One region of the Margalitia sp. FSL K6-0131 genome, then DNA from elsewhere that is predicted to be linked to it. Evidence: riboswitches for the same ligand, from Rfam matches in the RefSeq annotation. Region 1 holds a riboswitch; each other region holds the start of a gene.
What was found. Region 1 has a riboswitch for S-adenosylmethionine ahead of mtnK (S-methyl-5-thioribose kinase). Riboswitches for the same ligand answer to the same signal wherever they lie in the genome.

Region 2: another riboswitch for S-adenosylmethionine. It lies ahead of NSQ59_RS02580 (methionine ABC transporter ATP-binding protein); the one in region 1 lies ahead of mtnK (S-methyl-5-thioribose kinase).
Region 3: another riboswitch for S-adenosylmethionine. It lies ahead of metK (methionine adenosyltransferase); the one in region 1 lies ahead of mtnK (S-methyl-5-thioribose kinase).
Region 4: another riboswitch for S-adenosylmethionine. It lies ahead of NSQ59_RS06895 (O-acetylhomoserine aminocarboxypropyltransferase/cysteine synthase family protein); the one in region 1 lies ahead of mtnK (S-methyl-5-thioribose kinase).

What each region holds. Positions count from the first base shown of each region.
Region 1 covers NZ_JBBOZS010000001.1:3,637,115-3,641,671, forward strand. The annotation lists gene ltrA (group II intron reverse transcriptase/maturase) at 1-1,281, shown strand, start outside; SAM riboswitch class I at 1,599-1,754, shown strand; gene mtnK (S-methyl-5-thioribose kinase) at 2,147-3,340, shown strand; gene mtnA (S-methyl-5-thioribose-1-phosphate isomerase) at 3,362-4,426, shown strand.
Region 2 covers NZ_JBBOZS010000001.1:499,037-503,593, reverse strand. The annotation lists gene NSQ59_RS02590 (MetQ/NlpA family ABC transporter substrate-binding protein) at 1-389, opposite strand, end outside; gene NSQ59_RS02585 (methionine ABC transporter permease) at 386-1,054, opposite strand; gene NSQ59_RS02580 (methionine ABC transporter ATP-binding protein) at 1,044-2,060, opposite strand; SAM riboswitch class I at 2,232-2,347, opposite strand; gene NSQ59_RS02575 (hypothetical protein) at 2,429-2,827, opposite strand; gene NSQ59_RS02570 (D-alanyl-D-alanine carboxypeptidase family protein) at 2,982-3,875, opposite strand; gene NSQ59_RS02565 (sensor histidine kinase) at 4,020-4,557, opposite strand, start outside.
Region 3 covers NZ_JBBOZS010000001.1:1,750,818-1,755,374, reverse strand. The annotation lists gene asnB (asparagine synthase (glutamine-hydrolyzing)) at 1-151, opposite strand, end outside; gene metK (methionine adenosyltransferase) at 594-1,790, opposite strand; SAM riboswitch class I at 2,016-2,187, opposite strand; gene pckA (phosphoenolpyruvate carboxykinase (ATP)) at 2,656-4,245, shown strand; gene NSQ59_RS08520 (DUF2584 domain-containing protein) at 4,275-4,517, opposite strand.
Region 4 covers NZ_JBBOZS010000001.1:1,450,884-1,455,440, forward strand. The annotation lists gene cls (cardiolipin synthase) at 1-1,067, shown strand, start outside; gene NSQ59_RS06890 (trans-sulfuration enzyme family protein) at 1,319-2,458, shown strand; SAM riboswitch class I at 2,589-2,701, shown strand; gene NSQ59_RS06895 (O-acetylhomoserine aminocarboxypropyltransferase/cysteine synthase family protein) at 2,824-4,125, shown strand; gene metX (homoserine O-acetyltransferase MetX) at 4,122-4,557, shown strand, end outside.

The DNA.
Region 1 (4,557 bases):
CATGGAAAACTTTTGAAGCAGCTATGGACAATTGGAATAAGAGATAAGTCCCTACTCTGTATTATCTCTAAAATTCTTAAATCCGAAATTGAGGGTGAAGGAATTCCTACTAAAGGAACACCGCAAGGTGGGATAATCTCCCCTTTGTTGTCCAATATTGTTCTTAATGAACTGGATTGGTGGGTCAGCAATCAATGGGAAACTTACAAACCTAAAAATGCGACCACCATTGGGTTTCGTCAATATGCTAGGAAATACACTAATCTCAAGGATGGCTATATTATACGCTACGCTGATGATTTTAAAATCATGTGTAGAACATATAAGGATGCCAAGCGATACTATCATGCCACAGTTGACTTTCTTAAGAAAAGACTCGGTCTTGAAGTCAATGCCGACAAATCTAAAGTAGTCAATTTAAAAAAGAACTCTTCTACTTTTCTAGGTTTTAAAGTCAAATTGGTTCCTCAAGGAAAATCTAAATTTGGTTGGGTAGCAAAAACAAACATGACTGATAAAGCTATCACTAAAACCAAAAGAGTATTAAAGGATAGAGTTCGAGAAATTCAAAAGAATCCTATAGCAGAAAATGTAATTCGATATAATACCACCTTAATTGGTATACAAAATTACTACCGATATGCCACGAAAATATATCTTGATTTAACGGAGATTAGCTACGGTTTGCGCAAAGCCATTAAAACCAGATTAAGAAACAACATGAGCGTTATTAGATTCAAAGAGACATCCGAAGAATTTAAAAAGAAAACTCAAGGGATAAAATCAGATACTAAGGTATATGTAGTTCAAAATGCACCTTTACTTCCAATCACCGGAGTACATCACAAGAAGCCAATGAACTTTTCACAAAATATATGCAACTTTTCAAAGGTTGGTCGTGAGAAAGTTCATAGCAATCTTAAAGCCATACCAAGAGATGTTTTGAAATATGTCATGTCCAATTATTCTGTCAATCGGAGCATTGAGTACAACGACAACAAAATATCAAAATACGTAGCCCAGTATGGAAAATGTTATGTAACAGGTGAAGTAATAGGAATCGATAGAATCTATTGTCATAACGTTAAGCCCCGTAGGATGGGTGGCACTGATAAGTACTCTAACTTAGTGATTATAGATTCCAAAGTACATAAACTCATATACATGAAAAATCCTGATAGAATCCGGGAGGTTCTTCGAACTCTAAATCTTAATACGAAACAGTTTAACAAGCTTAATCGCTTGAGAACTGAATCTGGAAATGAACCAATAGTAGTTTAAAATAATTTATTGTATCAGTTGGAAACGATGGAACGCTGAGTGCTCTGAAAGGGGCTCGCTCAGTGTGAAGTGGGGGAAAAGACGGAGATTACATCAAACTCTTACCTATCACTATAGATTATTGCGGAAGGAACGGAAAATGAACAGCTCATTACGGGAGAAATTGATTTAGAAACCGTTTCAAAGGTCCGAAACACAATCCCTGTTTTTGCTGACAGATTACCAGAATTCTATTAAAATTTTTTATTATTATTGACAAAATGATTTTTATGTTTGTAAAATAGCGTTAATTGAATATTTGATTATGACTTAATTTTCTCTTATCAAGAGTAGGCAGAGGGATTTGGCCCGATGAAGCCCAGCAACCGACCGTAATACCGTTGTGAAACGGGGCGCTAATGAATGCGCCGGGATTTTTCCCATAAGGCACGGTGCTAATTCCAACAGAAGGATTTCCTTCTGGCAGATAAGAGGTGCGAAGATGACTTCAAGCCTCTTTCTATGTGGAAAGAGGCTTTTCTAATGTTGAAAAGCCTCTTAAGAACAAATGCGTAAGCGCCTTGCCCATCGGCGTATGGATTTCGTAGTCGCTCACCTCGAGATAAAGGAAACACAATGAGGTAGTTCACGAACAAGTGAAAATAGCACTTCCATTTTCAACTGATGTTGACTTATCGTAGGGAGGAGACGGAGAAATCCACTAGCCGATAGGCGCTGGTGAAATTTGAAGTGCCAATTTCACTTGAAGCTAGACGTAGACAACTTTTCAAAAAGTTATCCACAAGGTTCAATTTTATAAATCCCTGAGCAACAAGAAAACACTATCTATATTTGCATTTAATGTGTTATTGAAGGAGGAGTTATCATGGCAGTATTGACAGAAAACACGTACAAACCATTAACAGTGGAATCAGCGATTAATTTAGCAATCAACTTACAACTGTTTACCAATAAAGAAAACCTTGTATGTAAAGAAATAGGCGATGGCAATTTAAACTTAGTTTTCCATATTGTCGATAATGAAAAGCAAAAAGGAATTATTATAAAACAAGCTCTTCCTTATGCTAAAGTGGTTGGAGAAAGCTGGCCGTTAACCATCCATCGCTCTGAAATCGAGGCTAATGCCTTAAAAACTCACGGTGAGTTTGTTTCGCATCTTGTACCAAAGGTTTATCATACTGACAAAACCTTGGCGATTACCGTTATGGAGGATCTATCTCATTTAACTATTGCCCGTACTGGCTTAATCGATGGTCAAAACTATCCGCTGCTTTCTTCACATGTTGGAGAATATTTAGCAAAGACATTGTTTTATACATCCGATTATGCTCTTCACCCTTTCAAGAAGAAGGATTTGGTGAAACAATTTTCCAACCCAGAACTATGCAAAATTACGGAGGACTTAGTCTTTACAGATCCATTTTTTGATGTTGATACAAATGATTTTGAAGAGGAACTAAAGGATACCGTGCGTGAGATATGGAAAGATGCATCCTTAAAATTCGAGGTTGCCAAATTAAAGAAGCAATTTCTTACTGAAACCGAAGCCCTTCTGCATGGAGATTTACATACAGGCAGCATTTTTGCCAGTATAACCGAAACAAAGGTCATTGATCCCGAGTTTGCCTTCTATGGCCCGTTTGGTTTCGACGTTGGCCAATTTTTTGCGAATCTAATTTTTCAAGTAATCGTAAGAACTGGTGAACAAAGACAAGTAATTCTAAATCATTTAGAAAAAACTTGGGATATCTTTCAAACGATTTTCACCGATTCATGGCAAAAAGATTGCCTTGAACCATTTGCGGAGATTGAAAGCTATTTGCCGTATATCCTTGGAAAAATCTTTACGGACTCTATCGGCTTTGCGGGCTGTGAATTAATCCGCCGTACCATTGGTCTTTCACATGTAAAGGATTTAGATGGAATAACGGATATAAAGGTGAGAATTGCTGCGAAAAAGACAGCTTTAAAGCTAGGCAGGGCTTGTATTCTTTATCGCCATAAAATTAATGGTATGGAAGACTATATTTCTTTTATAAAACAAAACATCAATGAATAATAGGCAAAAAGGAGTATTAGAATGGTTCAAACAATACGGATTCCGATATCTGTAGAATGGAAGGAAGATCATATTAAACTTTTAAATCAGCAAAATCTTCCCCATCATACAGATTATATTAATTTGACTACAATTGAGGATGTATATGATGCGATCGTTACACTAAAGGTTCGGGGAGCGCCTGCAATCGGAATTGCGGCAGCATATGGACTTGCAATGTCTGCGCAAAAGTATGACTTTGAAACACTTGAACAATTTAAGTTGAAAGTAAACACAGAAAAAAGCTACTTGGCCAGTTCAAGACCGACCGCTGTAAATTTATTTTGGGCGCTTAATCGTTTAGAAAAATCATTGGAAAATGTTCGTTCCATTAACGAAGCAAAAACTACTCTTCTTCATGAGGCGTTTCAAATTCAAGCGGAAGATGAGGAAATGTGCAGGCAAATTGGTGAGAACGCCTTAACATTGCTGCATCCCGGAGACTCCGTGATGACCATCTGCAATGCAGGCTCTATCGCTACTGCAAAATATGGAACAGCGCTTGCTCCTTTTCATCTTGCTAGGGAAAAAGGAAAACAATTTCATGTATACGTTTGTGAAACCCGACCTGTTTTACAAGGAGCACGATTAACCGCTTGGGAACTTCAGCAATCAGGTGTAGAAACTACCTTAATTACCGATAATATGGCTGCTCATACAATGAAAACAAAGGGAATTAAGGCAGTCATTGTTGGAGCAGATCGAATAGCTGCAAACGGTGATACAGCTAATAAAATCGGCACTTTTGGGTTAGCATTAATAGCAAAAGCCCTTAACATCCCATTTTATGTTGCTGCTCCTTCGACAAGCTTTGATTTAACCATTAACACAGGTGATGAAATTACAATAGAAGAAAGAAGTCCTATGGAAGTGCTTCAAATAGTGAATACAACCATTGCACCTGAAAACACAAATGTGTATAACCCGGCATTTGATGTTACACCGAACCATTTAATTACTGCAATTATTACCGAAAAAGGGATATTATATCCTGATTATGTAGAACAGATCCGGGAAAATATGTGTGATAAATATATCTCCTTATAAGTTACAAAATTGCTATTTCTTTATACTTGAAGTAAAAGGAACCCTTCAACTATTTCAGTAATAATCCCTAAAAAAACAAAAGGAAGTGAAGAAAACAAATTGATTTTTCTCACTTCCTTTATTTTAGGGAC
Region 2 (4,557 bases), 3.1 Mb from region 1:
TTTGGTATATCGCTTAAATTTTTGTATTTATTTGAGTAAAGTCCCATTGGTGCAATAACGGTTGATCCAATTGCTGCGATATCCAAGTTATGATCTTTCTTAAACTGATTCATGTAGGTGATTGTTTGAAATGCATTTAAATCAAGGCTTCCATCATTTAATGCTGTATTTGGTTGAACATAATCAGAAAAAGAAATAATTTTTAACTTAATGCCGTCACCTTTCACTTGTTTTTGAATAATTCTCCAAAGATCACTGTCATCACCATTGATGCCAATTTTAATCGTACGTGTTTTTCCATTACTTGATGATGCGGAACTAGATCCACATGCTGATAATACAGAAACGGTTAAAACTAATGCTGCAAAAATAACAAAAAACTTTTTCATCCTCTTTTCCTCCTCACATATCTTGACCATGAATTTCCTAAACTTTGAATTAGTTGAACTATAACGACAAGCAATACAACGGTAATCACAATAACAATAGTGATAAATCGTTGATATCCATATGTAATTGCTAAGTCTCCCAACCCGCCTGCACCAACGGCACCAGCTGCTGCCGTTGATCCGATTAGACCAATCGTCGCAGTGGTAAACGAAAGAATTAAAGATGGTATGGCTTCAGGAAGGATAAATTTCGTGATAATTTGAAATTTCGTAGCCCCCATTGCATATGCCGTTTCCAGCACCCCTTTATCTACCTCCAGCATCGAATTTTCTATTAATCTAGCTAAATAAGGTCCAACAAAAATCGATAAAGGGACAATTGCGGCTGCTACTCCGATTGAAGTTCCCGTTATGAGCCTTGTAAAAGGAATAATTGCAACTAGCAAAATGATGAACGGAACGGATCGGACAATATTGATAATCGTATTCAAAACAGTAAAGACTGCTTTATTTTCCATAATGTGCCCCGGTCTAGTCACAACTAAGATAATGCCTAATGGCAATCCGATGATGGTTCCAAAAATGAAGGAACCGAGCACCGTCAGAAACGTTTCTTGGCACGCCTGCAAAAACTGCGGCCAGAAAAACTCCCAATTAAGCTCCATGTGGTAAAACCTCCTTCACCTCTATACCATTTTCTAAAATAAATTGAATAGCCTTTCTACTCTCTTCCTGTGATCCTTCCAGTGCAACAAACAAGTTTCCATATGGTCTATCCTGCAGCTCTGTTATGGACCCGTACAGAATATTTAAGTGAATATCAAATTTCTTGGAAACCTCCGATAATAATGGATTTGCTGCTCTGTCACCCAAGAAGACAAGTCGATAAAACTTGCCGCTTGAAAGTGTTTTGGAAAGACTAGGCGGAACTTCATTTTGCAACACCGTATTAACAAAGTTGCGAGTAATCGTTTTTTGTGGATTGGTAAATACTTCATATACTGTCCCTTCCTCTACGATTTCGCCATTATCAATAACCGCTACCTTGTCACACAAATCTCGAATAACACTCATCTCATGAGTGATTAAAACAATCGTGAGGTTATATGATTTGTTTACTTTGCGCAAAAGCTCCAAAACATTCTTTGTTGTTTCAGGATCGAGAGCGGACGTGGCCTCATCACAAAGCAATAAATCCGGATCGGTGACCAATGCTCTTGCTATACCGACACGCTGCTTTTGCCCGCCAGACAGATGGCCAGGATAAACATTTTCTTTCCCAGTAAGACCAACGAATTCAATCAATTCTTTTACTTTTGCCTGAACATCTTTCTTCTTTTTGCCTTCCAAATATAGCGGCATGGCAATGTTATCAAAGACCGTTTTAGCAGAAAGTAAATTAAAATGCTGAAAAATCATACCGATTTTCCTGCGGGTTTTACGCAGCTCCTTTTCATTTAATGACATCAAGTCCAATCCATTAAGATGGATTGTCCCCTCTGTCGGTTCTTCCAATCTATTTAGGCATCTGATTAAAGTACTTTTTCCAGCCCCTGAAAAACCAATGATCCCAAAGATGGATCCTTTATCGATTGTCAAATTAATATCTTTTAATGCATGAATCGGCGGCTTCCCTGGATAAACCTTTGAGACATTTTTAATTTCAATCAAGTTGTCATTCCCTCCTAAGTGAATTTTAATCAAGTAAACTGATGAGATAACTTGGTTTTAGAATTAATTTGACGGCCTATTTTCATGAGTTTCCCCTTTGAAAAACCAAAAAACCCTTCCTCTTATCCATATAAAGATAAGAAGAAGGGTTTATATAATAAGCCGTTCTACTTCTTATCTTTCAAATCGATTTCTCGATTTGCAGGAATTAGCACGGTATTTGCAAAAATAGCAAACCCGTTGCCGAGGTTTCATCGGGCCAGTCCCTCCACCTCTCTGGATAAGTAATAGCGTTTTTTATTTAATTTTTGAACTTGCAAGACTAATAATATTGCGATTTTTAAAATAAGTCAAGAGTTTTTTGAAACTTACGGTTTAATTAATAATTTTTGCTTTAAGTGGGAGATTGACTTAATGATGGCATAGCTTAATGGAGATGCAATTATTGCCCCACCAATGGAATATATGATCACCCATTTGATGATATCGTCAATATTATAAGAACTAGGATCTATGAATATATTTCGATCATTAATTAAAAAACCTATTAGAATAATAAAAAGCGAGGAAAAAAAGCTATATATCCAGAGCTTTGAGCCCGGGATAATCGGTTTAACTTTAAAAGTAATGAATAAATAAACTAAAATAGATTGGACAATGGATAGCTTAAATAAATCCGGAAACCACAAATAAGGTATCATTCCAATGAAAAGAGACCCAATTACTGATATTACAATGCCTGCCGCTACACCAATAAGTAATAACATAATCCACCCCCTAAAGACAGCTTATGAACATTCATATAATAACATTAGTATTCACGTAATTCTAAATTTACTTTAATTTACTACTTACAAATTATATAAAATTAACTAAAAAAGGTTAAAAGAACATCCGCTTGTTCTTTTAACCTTTTTCTATCTATTTACTCGCATATTCCCGCTGAAATCCATAATTCAGCATGGCAGTCGAATCCTTATAAACCCCTTCCTTGCTTGAATGCAGCACTACAGATATAAGGTTTTTCCCATCTCTTGTCGCGGATGACACTAAGCAATGTCCCGCCTGATCGGTAAAACCTGTTTTAATTCCATCTGCTCCTTGAAAGAAGTTGTCACTGCCTCGGTTTACAAGTTCGTTTCGATTGTAAAAGGTGAAAAAGGAATCCTTGTAGGTTTCCTCACTGACAATTTCACGGAAGACTTGATTTTTTCTTGCCTCTCTTGCAATGATAGCCAAATCCTTTGCAGTAGAATAATGATTTGGATCGTGAAGCCCATGAGGATTTACAAAATTCGAGTGGGTTGCCCCAATTTCCTTCGCCTTCTCGTTCATTAACCCTGCAAAATAGTGAATCCCTTCCTCTGGACTCATATTCGGTTTCCCACTATCTTTCTTGGCGATATAAATAGCAATCGTTCTTGCAGCATCATTTCCGGATGGAAGAAGCATTGCTCGCAAAAGAACCTTTAATGGAATCACATCACCTCGTTTTAGACCGGCTGAGCTTTCATCAGTAGTTCTTAAGGAAACTTCATCCCCCACCCGCACCAGATCATTCAGATTTCCTTTATCAAGCGCAACCAACGCAGTTAGGATTTTCGTGGTGCTAGCAGGATAAAGGCGTTTATTTTCATTTTTTGCAAATAAAATATTCCCGTTATCCTCATCCATCAGCACTCCTGCTTCCCCTTGGATCGGCAGATTTTCTGAATTGGAATGGATGAAATTCAACTTCATGTTTTTTCCCATATCAAAATGCTGAAATAGAAATATACCTCCTATGACCGCTATAAGGACAAAGATCTTCTTCAAATCCCTTTCACTCCCCTGAAAATTTTCCCATATTAACTTTAACGGAAATTACTTAAATGCCGTGTAAGGATTTCTAAAGAAAAGCTTAAAAAAAGCTAATGATGTGAAGGTTTGAAAAAAGCCATCCTTTAAGACAGAAAGAGATTACCTGCTATTCGGCAATCTCTCCATTGGAAGCATAATTTTAAAATTGGTTTCATTCTTGTTGCTTGTTGCCTCAATCGTTCCATTGTGGAGCTCCACGATGCTTTTCGTGATTGCTAAACCGAGCCCGGATCCACCTGTATCAATGGAACGGGATTTTTCCACCCTATAAAACCGTTCAAATATAAACGGCAAATCCTCCTCTGGTATGGGATTCCCGTAATTCACTACTTCTGCAACTACCATGTTTTTTTCTTTTCCAACCCTTATATCAATGCATTTTCCTTCTTTTCCGTATTTCAGTCCATTTGAAATTAAATTTTCGAACACTCTTACCAATTTATCTCCATCTGCTTCAATAAAAATACTCTCAAATTCACTTTTTAATTGAATTTCCATTTGTCGTTCTTCCAGCTGCGGCAAAAATTGCGCCGAAACTTGGGATAAGAGCTGAACTAAATCAATCCTTGCATACTCGAGCTGGATGGTACCAAAGTTTACACGAGTATACTCAAATAAATCGCTCACCATTCGATCT
Region 3 (4,557 bases), 1.9 Mb from region 1:
GGAAACCAAATTGAATATGTTCGTCTTCATAAAAACCATCGTCATCGGGTCCACGATGGGTAATAATGTCATTCATATTTTTAAATAGTTGTTTATCTTCATCACGAAGTTCAATTGAACGGTCGTGTACACAACCTATAAATCCACACATTATGTAGTTCACCTACTCCATTTTTTTAAGCTTCTTTTGAACAATGCTATTTTTCTTATAAATTATTGCTTTTCATCATTGTTTTAAATCTTAGACTTTGTTTCGGGCAATCTTATCCGATGAAGATGGTTATAAGATTTTTCTTTTACAAAAGCAATAGTACAAGAAAAAAGTCATTAAAAAATTCATACTACCTTATACTATCATTTTTTATTTCGTTTTTGCAGTAGCCATTTTACTTATCCCGACAAATATTTTTTTCCAAAATGTTCTTACGAATAGCTCTGTTAAATAATTCGTTGGCGTTTAGTACCGACTTATGCGCACCCGTTCACGTTTAAGCATACATTTAATTCAATAATAATCACTAATTTACCTCTTCGATAAAAAACAAAGAGGAGTTACAATATCGTTCTGTAACCCCTCCATTTTCTTTCAACCACTATTTTGCAAGTTGACTTAAAACTTCCGCTTTGTCTGTTCTTTCCCAAGGTAAATCTAAATCATTGCGTCCAAAATGTCCGTAAGCAGCCGTTTGCTTATAAATAGGACGTCTTAAATCTAACATTTTAATGATACCAGCAGGACGAAGGTCGAAGTTTTCACGAACCGCTTCAATCAATTCCTCTTCTGAAACCTTTCCTGTACCAAAAGTATCAATGGAGATGGATACCGGCTTTGCTACACCAATTGCATAAGCAAGCTGTACTTCACATTTATCTGCAAGGCCAGCAGCTACAATATTTTTAGCAACATAACGTGCAGCATATGCTGCGGAACGGTCCACTTTTGTAGGATCCTTACCTGAGAATGCACCACCGCCATGGCGTGCATAACCACCATACGTATCAACGATAATTTTACGACCTGTTAATCCAGCATCCCCTTGTGGTCCACCGATAACAAATCGACCAGTTGGATTAATGAAATATTTTGTGTTTTCGTCGATTAATTCTTTAGGAACAACTGGACCAATAACATATTCTTTCACATTGCGTTGAATTTGCTCTAAGCTGATTTCTGGATGGTGCTGTGTAGAAATAACGATCGTGTCAATTCTTGCTGGTTTGCCATTTTCATCATATTCAACCGTTACCTGTGTTTTAGCATCCGGGCGTAAATATGGAAGAATCTCTTCTTTACGCACTTCTGATAATCTGCGTGCAAGCTTATGTGATAGGGAAATTGGCAAAGGCATTAACTCCTTTGTCTCATTACATGCAAAACCAAACATTAATCCTTGGTCCCCTGCACCAATTGCTTCAATTTCTTCTTCAGACATTTGTCCTTCACGTGCTTCTAATGCTTTATCAACACCCATTGCGATATCGGCAGATTGCTCATCTATAGATGTAAGAACCGCACATGTTTCAGCATCAAAGCCATATTTTGCACGAGTATATCCAATATCTTTAATGGTTTCACGAACAATTTTTGGAATATCCACATATGTGCTGGTAGTAATTTCTCCTGCAACAAGTACAAGACCTGTTGTCACAGATGTTTCACAAGCCACACGTGCGTTAGGGTCCTTTGCTAAAATCGCATCCAAAATGGCATCCGAAATTTGGTCACATATTTTATCCGGATGACCTTCCGTCACGGATTCGGATGTGAATAAACGACGTTTGTTTGTCATCTTTTTTCCTCCCTTAGAGATAAATCAAAAACTCTATATTTACGCCTCACGGTACTCATTTCCCTAATAGTATGAAATAATCAGGAGAATTTATCCTCGATTCTTTCAAGATGCTATTTGCATTCATTCGCATTTTGCATTTACTTAGGCTGGGGCGAATAACTAAATAAAACCTTTCCTATTTATATTTTGAGGAAAGGTTCACATTCGTTTTTACGCCTTTCACTCTTATCGTTCAAGGAATTACCTTGCTACAGGTTAGCACCTTTTCATTTTAGCATGCTTATAAAAATGACTCTTCAACTTATCTACTAAGCTTTCATTTTTATTATATGCACCTAAAAAGCTGGTTGCTGGGCTTCATCGGGCCTGTCCCTCCGCCATCTCGGGATAAGAGTATCCGTTCAAGGTAAAATCATACGCAATTTGTCGCACCGTGTCAACTACTTCATGCATTTTTTCAATATTATTTAAGGCTTTTCTTAAACTTAGTTGCTTTTGTATAACAACCTTATTAAGGTTAAATATGAATGATACTTTATAGAAAAGATGCCTCGAAACCAATCTACTCAGGTTTTAGGAAAAAGTGACGAAAAGGAACAGATTAAATTCGGCTTTTGGGTTTTTAACAATCTATTCGAAAACAGCCTTATATAAAGCCCATTTTTAAAAATCGGAATAATGTTCCTTCAGTCAAAAATACTAATGTTATGGCTTAAATAAGGAAAGAAATCGAAATGTTAAAACTTTGTGTTTTTTAAAAAATAAGCATATATAGTATAGACTAATTATTTAATTGTGTTATACTAATTGACATAAGCGATTAAAAATTTTTTATTCTTTCATAAAGGATGGTAACGCATTCATGAATTCAATAAGTTTATCTACTGAATTAAGTGAATTACTAAATGGAAATAATGTTTATACTCAATTATCCGTTCCACGTTTAGTGGAAAAAATATTAGCGCGTAAAGAAGGAATCTTAACCTCAACTGGAGCAGTTCAGGCTGAAACTGGAAAATATACTGGGCGTTCCCCTAAAGATAAATTTATTGTTGAAGAACCTTCTGTAAAAGACAAAATTGATTGGGGTTCTGTCAATCAACCAATTTCTGTAGAAGTCTTTGACAAACTGTATCATAAGGTAATTCAATATTTAGAAAATCAAAATGAATTATTTGTATTTAAAGGATTTGCCGGTGCAGACAAAAAAAGCCGTCTTCCTATACAGGTTGTGAATGAATATGCTTGGCATAATTTATTCGCACATCAATTGTTTATCCGCCCATCAGAAGAAGAATTAGCGGATCATAAGGCACAATTTACGATTCTATCTGCTCCAAATTTTAAAGCAGACCCACAAGTAGATGGCACTAAGTCGGAAACATTTATCATTGTGTCCTTTGAACGCCGAATTATTTTAATTGGCGGAACGGAATATGCTGGAGAGATGAAAAAATCCATTTTCTCCATAATGAATTATTTATTGCCTGAAGCAGGAATATTACCTATGCACTGTTCCGCAAATGTAGGTCCGGAAGGCGATGTAGCATTATTCTTCGGCCTGTCCGGTACAGGAAAAACTACGTTATCCGCAGATCCAAATCGCAAGCTTATTGGGGATGATGAGCATGGTTGGTCAGCAAATGGGGTATTTAATATAGAAGGCGGCTGCTACGCAAAATGTATTGGTTTAACCCGTGAAAAAGAGCCGCAAATTTATGATGCCATTACGTTTGGATCTGTTTTGGAAAATGTAATGGTAAATCCTGATACACATGAAGCAATGTATGATGACAATACATTGACAGAAAATACACGTGCCGCTTATCCGATTCAATCCATCGATAATATTGTTGAACCAAGTGTAGCAGGTCATCCACAAACAATCGTTTTCTTAACAGCCGATGCATTTGGTGTCTTGCCTCCGATCAGTAAATTAACAAAAGAGCAGGCAATGTATCACTTCTTAAGTGGATATACATCGAAGCTTGCAGGAACAGAGCGCGGGGTTACTTCTCCAGAAGCAACATTCTCGACATGCTTTGGAGCACCATTCCTTCCGCTTCCTGCCACGGTCTATGCGGAAATGCTCGGTAAAAAAATTGATGAATACGGAGTCGATGTCTTCCTTGTAAATACAGGATGGACTGGCGGAGAATACGGCGTAGGATCACGTATGAAATTAAGCTATACACGCGCCATGGTTCAAGCTGCTTTAGAAGGAGAATTGCACCATGCTGAAACAGTAAAGGATGAAATCTTTGGCTTAAATATTCCATTACATGTTCCAGGTGTTCCAGATGAAGTACTATTACCAAATAAAACTTGGGCTAGCCAAGATGAGTATATTATAAAAGCAAAGGAACTCTCTGAAAAATTCCAATTGAATTTCCAAAAGTTCAAAAATGTTGACAAGGAAATTGTGGAATTAGGAGGTCCAAAGAAATTATAATAGAAAGGGTGACCAATTTGGTCACCCTTTTAATTTGTAGAATTCAAGGAAATTAACTGATAAAAAATCGTTGTTTTCTCTTTTTCCCATTCTACCTTTTGAATAACAGCTGTTCCGCTTGAATCACTTTCCAACGTCCGCTTGACATCAATTGGTATATCGATTGGATATAGGCGATACCCCGCTTTTTCTAATATAAATAAATTATCGTCTAATCGTTTTTCATTTCCTTTTGTCACAATCATCGTATTAAGTTCTAAAGGCATTCCCATTTATTTTTCTCCTTTACCTTATCTGCATTCTTACAACTAT
Region 4 (4,557 bases), 2.2 Mb from region 1:
GGAAAGATAAATTCCACACCTTATTTAAGGATATTGAGAAAGCGAAAGATCATATCCACCTTCTTTATTATATTATCCGGAATGACAATCTAGGAAAACAGCTAATTGAATTATTAACCCTGAAGGCGAAAGAAGGAGTAAAGGTTCGAATCTTGTATGATGACATGGGATCTCGCAAATTACCGAAGAAATTCTTTAAGAAATTCGTTGAAGCCGGCGGGGAGATTGCATCTTTCTTTGCCGCAAAAATTCCTCATGTTAATTTGCGGGTCAATTTTCGAAATCACCGAAAGCTTGCTATTATTGATGGAGAGATAGGCTATATCGGTGGTTTTAATATTGGAGATGAGTATTTAGGCTTAGATGATAAGTTTGGCTACTGGAGAGATACTCATTTGAAAATTTCTGGCAAAGCTGTTTATGCAATGCAAACACGATTCATTCTTGATTGGAATCAGGCATCCTCAAAGGAAATCCGATATGAAACAAGATATTTTCCTGATATAGAATCAACAGGAGATACTGATGTCCAAATCGTTTCGAGCGGACCTGATTCGGAATGGGAGCAAATTAAAAACGGATATATTAAAATGATCAATTCTGCTAAAAAATATATTTACATGCAGACACCATATTTTATCCCGGATGATAGTTTGCTCAATGCCTTAAAAATCGCAGCCTTATCAGGTGTTGATGTGCGCTTGATGATTCCGGATAAGCCGGATCATATGTTTGTGTACTGGGCAACCTATTCGAATGTTGGAGAGCTTTTGAAAACAAATGCGAAGGTCTATATTTATGAAAATGGGTTTATTCACGCGAAAATGCTTGTGGTGGACGGAAAAATTGCAACCGTTGGAACAGCCAATATTGATAACCGCAGCTTCCGCTTAAACTTTGAAGTAAATGCCTTTTTATATAGCCAATATATCGCGAAAAAACTCGAAAACATTTACAAAGAGGATATGAAAAAATCTCGGGAACTCACCCTGGAGGATTATCGAAAACGCCCAATGTATATACGTTTTAAAGAATCCGTTTCCCGCCTACTGTCACCAATATTATAGTGGAAAAGAGCACAGGTCCCTCGTCCCGCCTTTTGGGATTAGGGACCTGTCTCTTCATCCATGTTCCACTTTTACATTCCCCCTTTTTTTAAAAAAATCCTTTGACATCAAGACATTCCAGACGTACAATCTGTTTAATTAAATAGGCAATTTTTTAAGGATTGTTGCTTTTTATGTTTTTTAGGTGTTCGCTTCGAAAGCAACAAAGTTTATGAAAAGAGCCATAACTACTAATATGCGGGGTGTGGAAATTGGATGTTTCATTCGATACGAAAGTGGTTCATAATTCATTAAAAAACACGAATTCTATCCATAGCAAAACAACACCAATCTATCAAACAACGGCTTTTACTTTCTCGTCTTTAGAAGAATTGGAGGGATTCTACCAAGGAAAATCTCCTTATCTGTACAGTCGGACGGGAAATCCGAATACGGATGAACTGGGACAAGCAGTTGCAGCTTTGGAAGGTGCACCAGCTGGAGTGGCAACCTCGTCAGGACTGTCTGCCATTCTAGCGGGAATTTTATCTGTTGCAAAAGCGGGAGATCACGTTGTGGCAGCGGAAGACCTTTATGGAGGAACCTATCATCTATTAAAAGAAGAGCTGAAACAATTCGGTATTGAAACTACCTTTGTTCCATTTGAAAATAGCGCACAAGTGAAAAACGCCATTCAAAAAAACACAACACTACTCTATACCGAAACGGTAACCAATCCATTTTTACGAGTGGAGAATATCGGAAAACTTGTCGAAATTGCAAAAGAAAAATCTATTATCACGATGGTAGACAATACTTTCGCGAGTCCTTATTTAAAGCAGCCATATCTGGAAGGAGTCGACCTTGTTGTACATAGTGCGACCAAATATTTAGGCGGCCATAGTGATGTAACCGCAGGAGTTTTAGTGGGACACACTGACATTGTGAAAAAAGCACGTGAAAAAGTAGTCAACCTCGGCGCAAATTTAAGTCCATTTGAGGCGTGGCTTGCATGCCGTGGCTTAAAAACTTTAGCACTAAGAATGGAACGTCAGGCATTAAATGCTAAAGAGTTAGCACATGCGCTACATGCAAATCCTTCTGTAAAAAAAGTTTACTATCCTGAATATGTATCGGAAAAAGGGAACGGAGCCATAGTAACAATTGAATTAGGGGAAAATTGCGATATTAGCCGATTCTTTTCATCTCTTGGCTGGGTAAAAATCGTTCCTACCTTAGCCGGCGTTGAAACAACTGTTTCCTATCCGCTTGGAACATCTCATCGGGCATTACCGCCGGAACTCCAAGATAAAATTGGAATCAATAAACAAGTGGTTCGCATCTCAATAGGAATTGAAAGTGCAAGCGATATAATTAAACAATTTGAGCAAGCCATCCAAGCTTCCCTTTAATGGCGGAATTTGCAACACATTAAAAAGCGAGTATTTAAAAAATTTTAAAAAAACTATTGACTTATGAATTATCACTCTTCTATAATGCACATTAGAAGCAATTTTAAATTTTATGAAAACTAAACGAATACTCTTATCGAGAGCGGCGGAGGGACTAGGCCCTGTGATGCCCGGCAACCATCAAACACATAAGTTTGATAAGGTGCTAATTCCTACAGATCCATGAGATCTGAAAGATAAGGGGAGGAACCTGCATAACAAGCCCTCTTCTTATGAAGAGGGCTTTTTTAATTCCTCTTTAGAACCTCACCCCTGTCTTTAAATTTCTCGATGAAAACCTAATCAAAAATTGGAGGAATGTAAAAATGACAGAACAAAAACAGCTTCGCCCAGAAACTTTATTACTTCATGGAGGTCAACAAGCAGATCCAGTCACTGGTTCTCGCGCCGTTCCCCTTTATAAAACTACTTCCTATGTTTTCAAAGATACGGATTATGCTCAAGGATTGTTTGCTTTAGAACAGGAAGGTTTCATCTATACTCGAATTGGAAATCCGACTGTAGATGTATTTGAAAAACGAGTAGCCCTTTTAGAAGGTGGCACAGCAGCAGTAGCTCTTTCATCTGGAGCAGCAGCGATTGCTTTTTCCATTTTAAACCTGGCAGGTACAGGGGATGAGATCGTAGCAGCTGGTAACCTTTATGGGGGAACTTACAATCTATTTGCAGTCACCCTTCCAAAGTATGGTATTAATGTGAAATTTGTCGATGCAGATGATCCGGAAAATTTTCGAAAAGCAATCACTCCAAAAACAAAAGCATTGTTTGCAGAAATTATTGGAAATCCAAGCTTACACGTATTAGATGTTGAAGCCGTTTCAAAAGTTGCTCATGAAAATGGCATTCCATTGATTGTAGATAATACTTTCGGTACGCCATACTTAACAAACCCGATTAAATGGGGAGCAGATGTTGTTGTACACTCAGCAACCAAATGGATTGGCGGACACGGTACAGCAATCGGCGGTGTTGTTGTCGATGGCGGAAAGTTTGATTGGAACAGCGATAAATTCCCTGGATTTAAAGATCCAGACCCAAGCTACCATGGTTTGCGTTACGGAGTAGATGTCCCACAAGCCGCTTTTGCTACAAAGCTTCGTGTCCAATTGCTTCGTGACTTTGGGCCGGCATTAAGTCCAGATAGTGCGTTTTTATTTTTACAAGGTCTTGAGACATTACATTTACGTGTTCCGAAACATAATGAAAATGCTTTAAAGGTCGCGCAATTTTTACAAAGTCACCCTGCAGTTGAATGGGTAAGCTATACAGGATTAGAAAGTCATCCATCCCATGAATTAGCGAAAAAGTATTTCAAAGATGGCTTTGGTTCCATCGTGAACTTTGGTATCAAAGGCGGAAGAGAAACAGGACGCAAAGTGATTGACAATATTCAACTATGGTCACATGTTGCCAATGTCGGTGATGCAAAATCATTGATTATTCATCCTGCATCTACTACCCATCAGCAATTAAGTGCGGAAGATTTAAAACAAACCGGTGTAACGGAAGAATTAATTCGTTTATCTGTTGGTTTAGAAGCAGCAGAAGATATCATTGCAGATCTTGAGCAAGCTATTTTAAAGGCAACGGCTGTTTCGGTCTCATGACAAAAATTCAAACCGTTAGTATCGGCAACATGAAACTGGAAAATGGCGGGGTTTTAAATATTGAACTCGCGTATGAAAGACGTGGACCTGAGGATGCGCCGGTCATCTTGGTGTGCCATGCCTTGACAGGAAACCAGTTCTCCATCGGAACGGAAAGAGAGCCCGGCTGGTGGAGCGGGCTCATTGGCAGCGGTAAGTATATTGATACGAATCATTGGCAAGTCATTACATTCAATGTTTTGGGAGGCTGTGACGGATCGACAGGACCTTTATCTATCCATCCTGATACTCAGGACACATATCGCTCAGCATTTCCGGCAATAACCATCCGCGATATGGTTAAGGCAGAACGCCTGGCACTGGATCAGCTAGGTATTGGAAAGCTGAAAGCGGTGATTGGCGGATCATTAGGCGGAATGCAGGTGTTGGAGT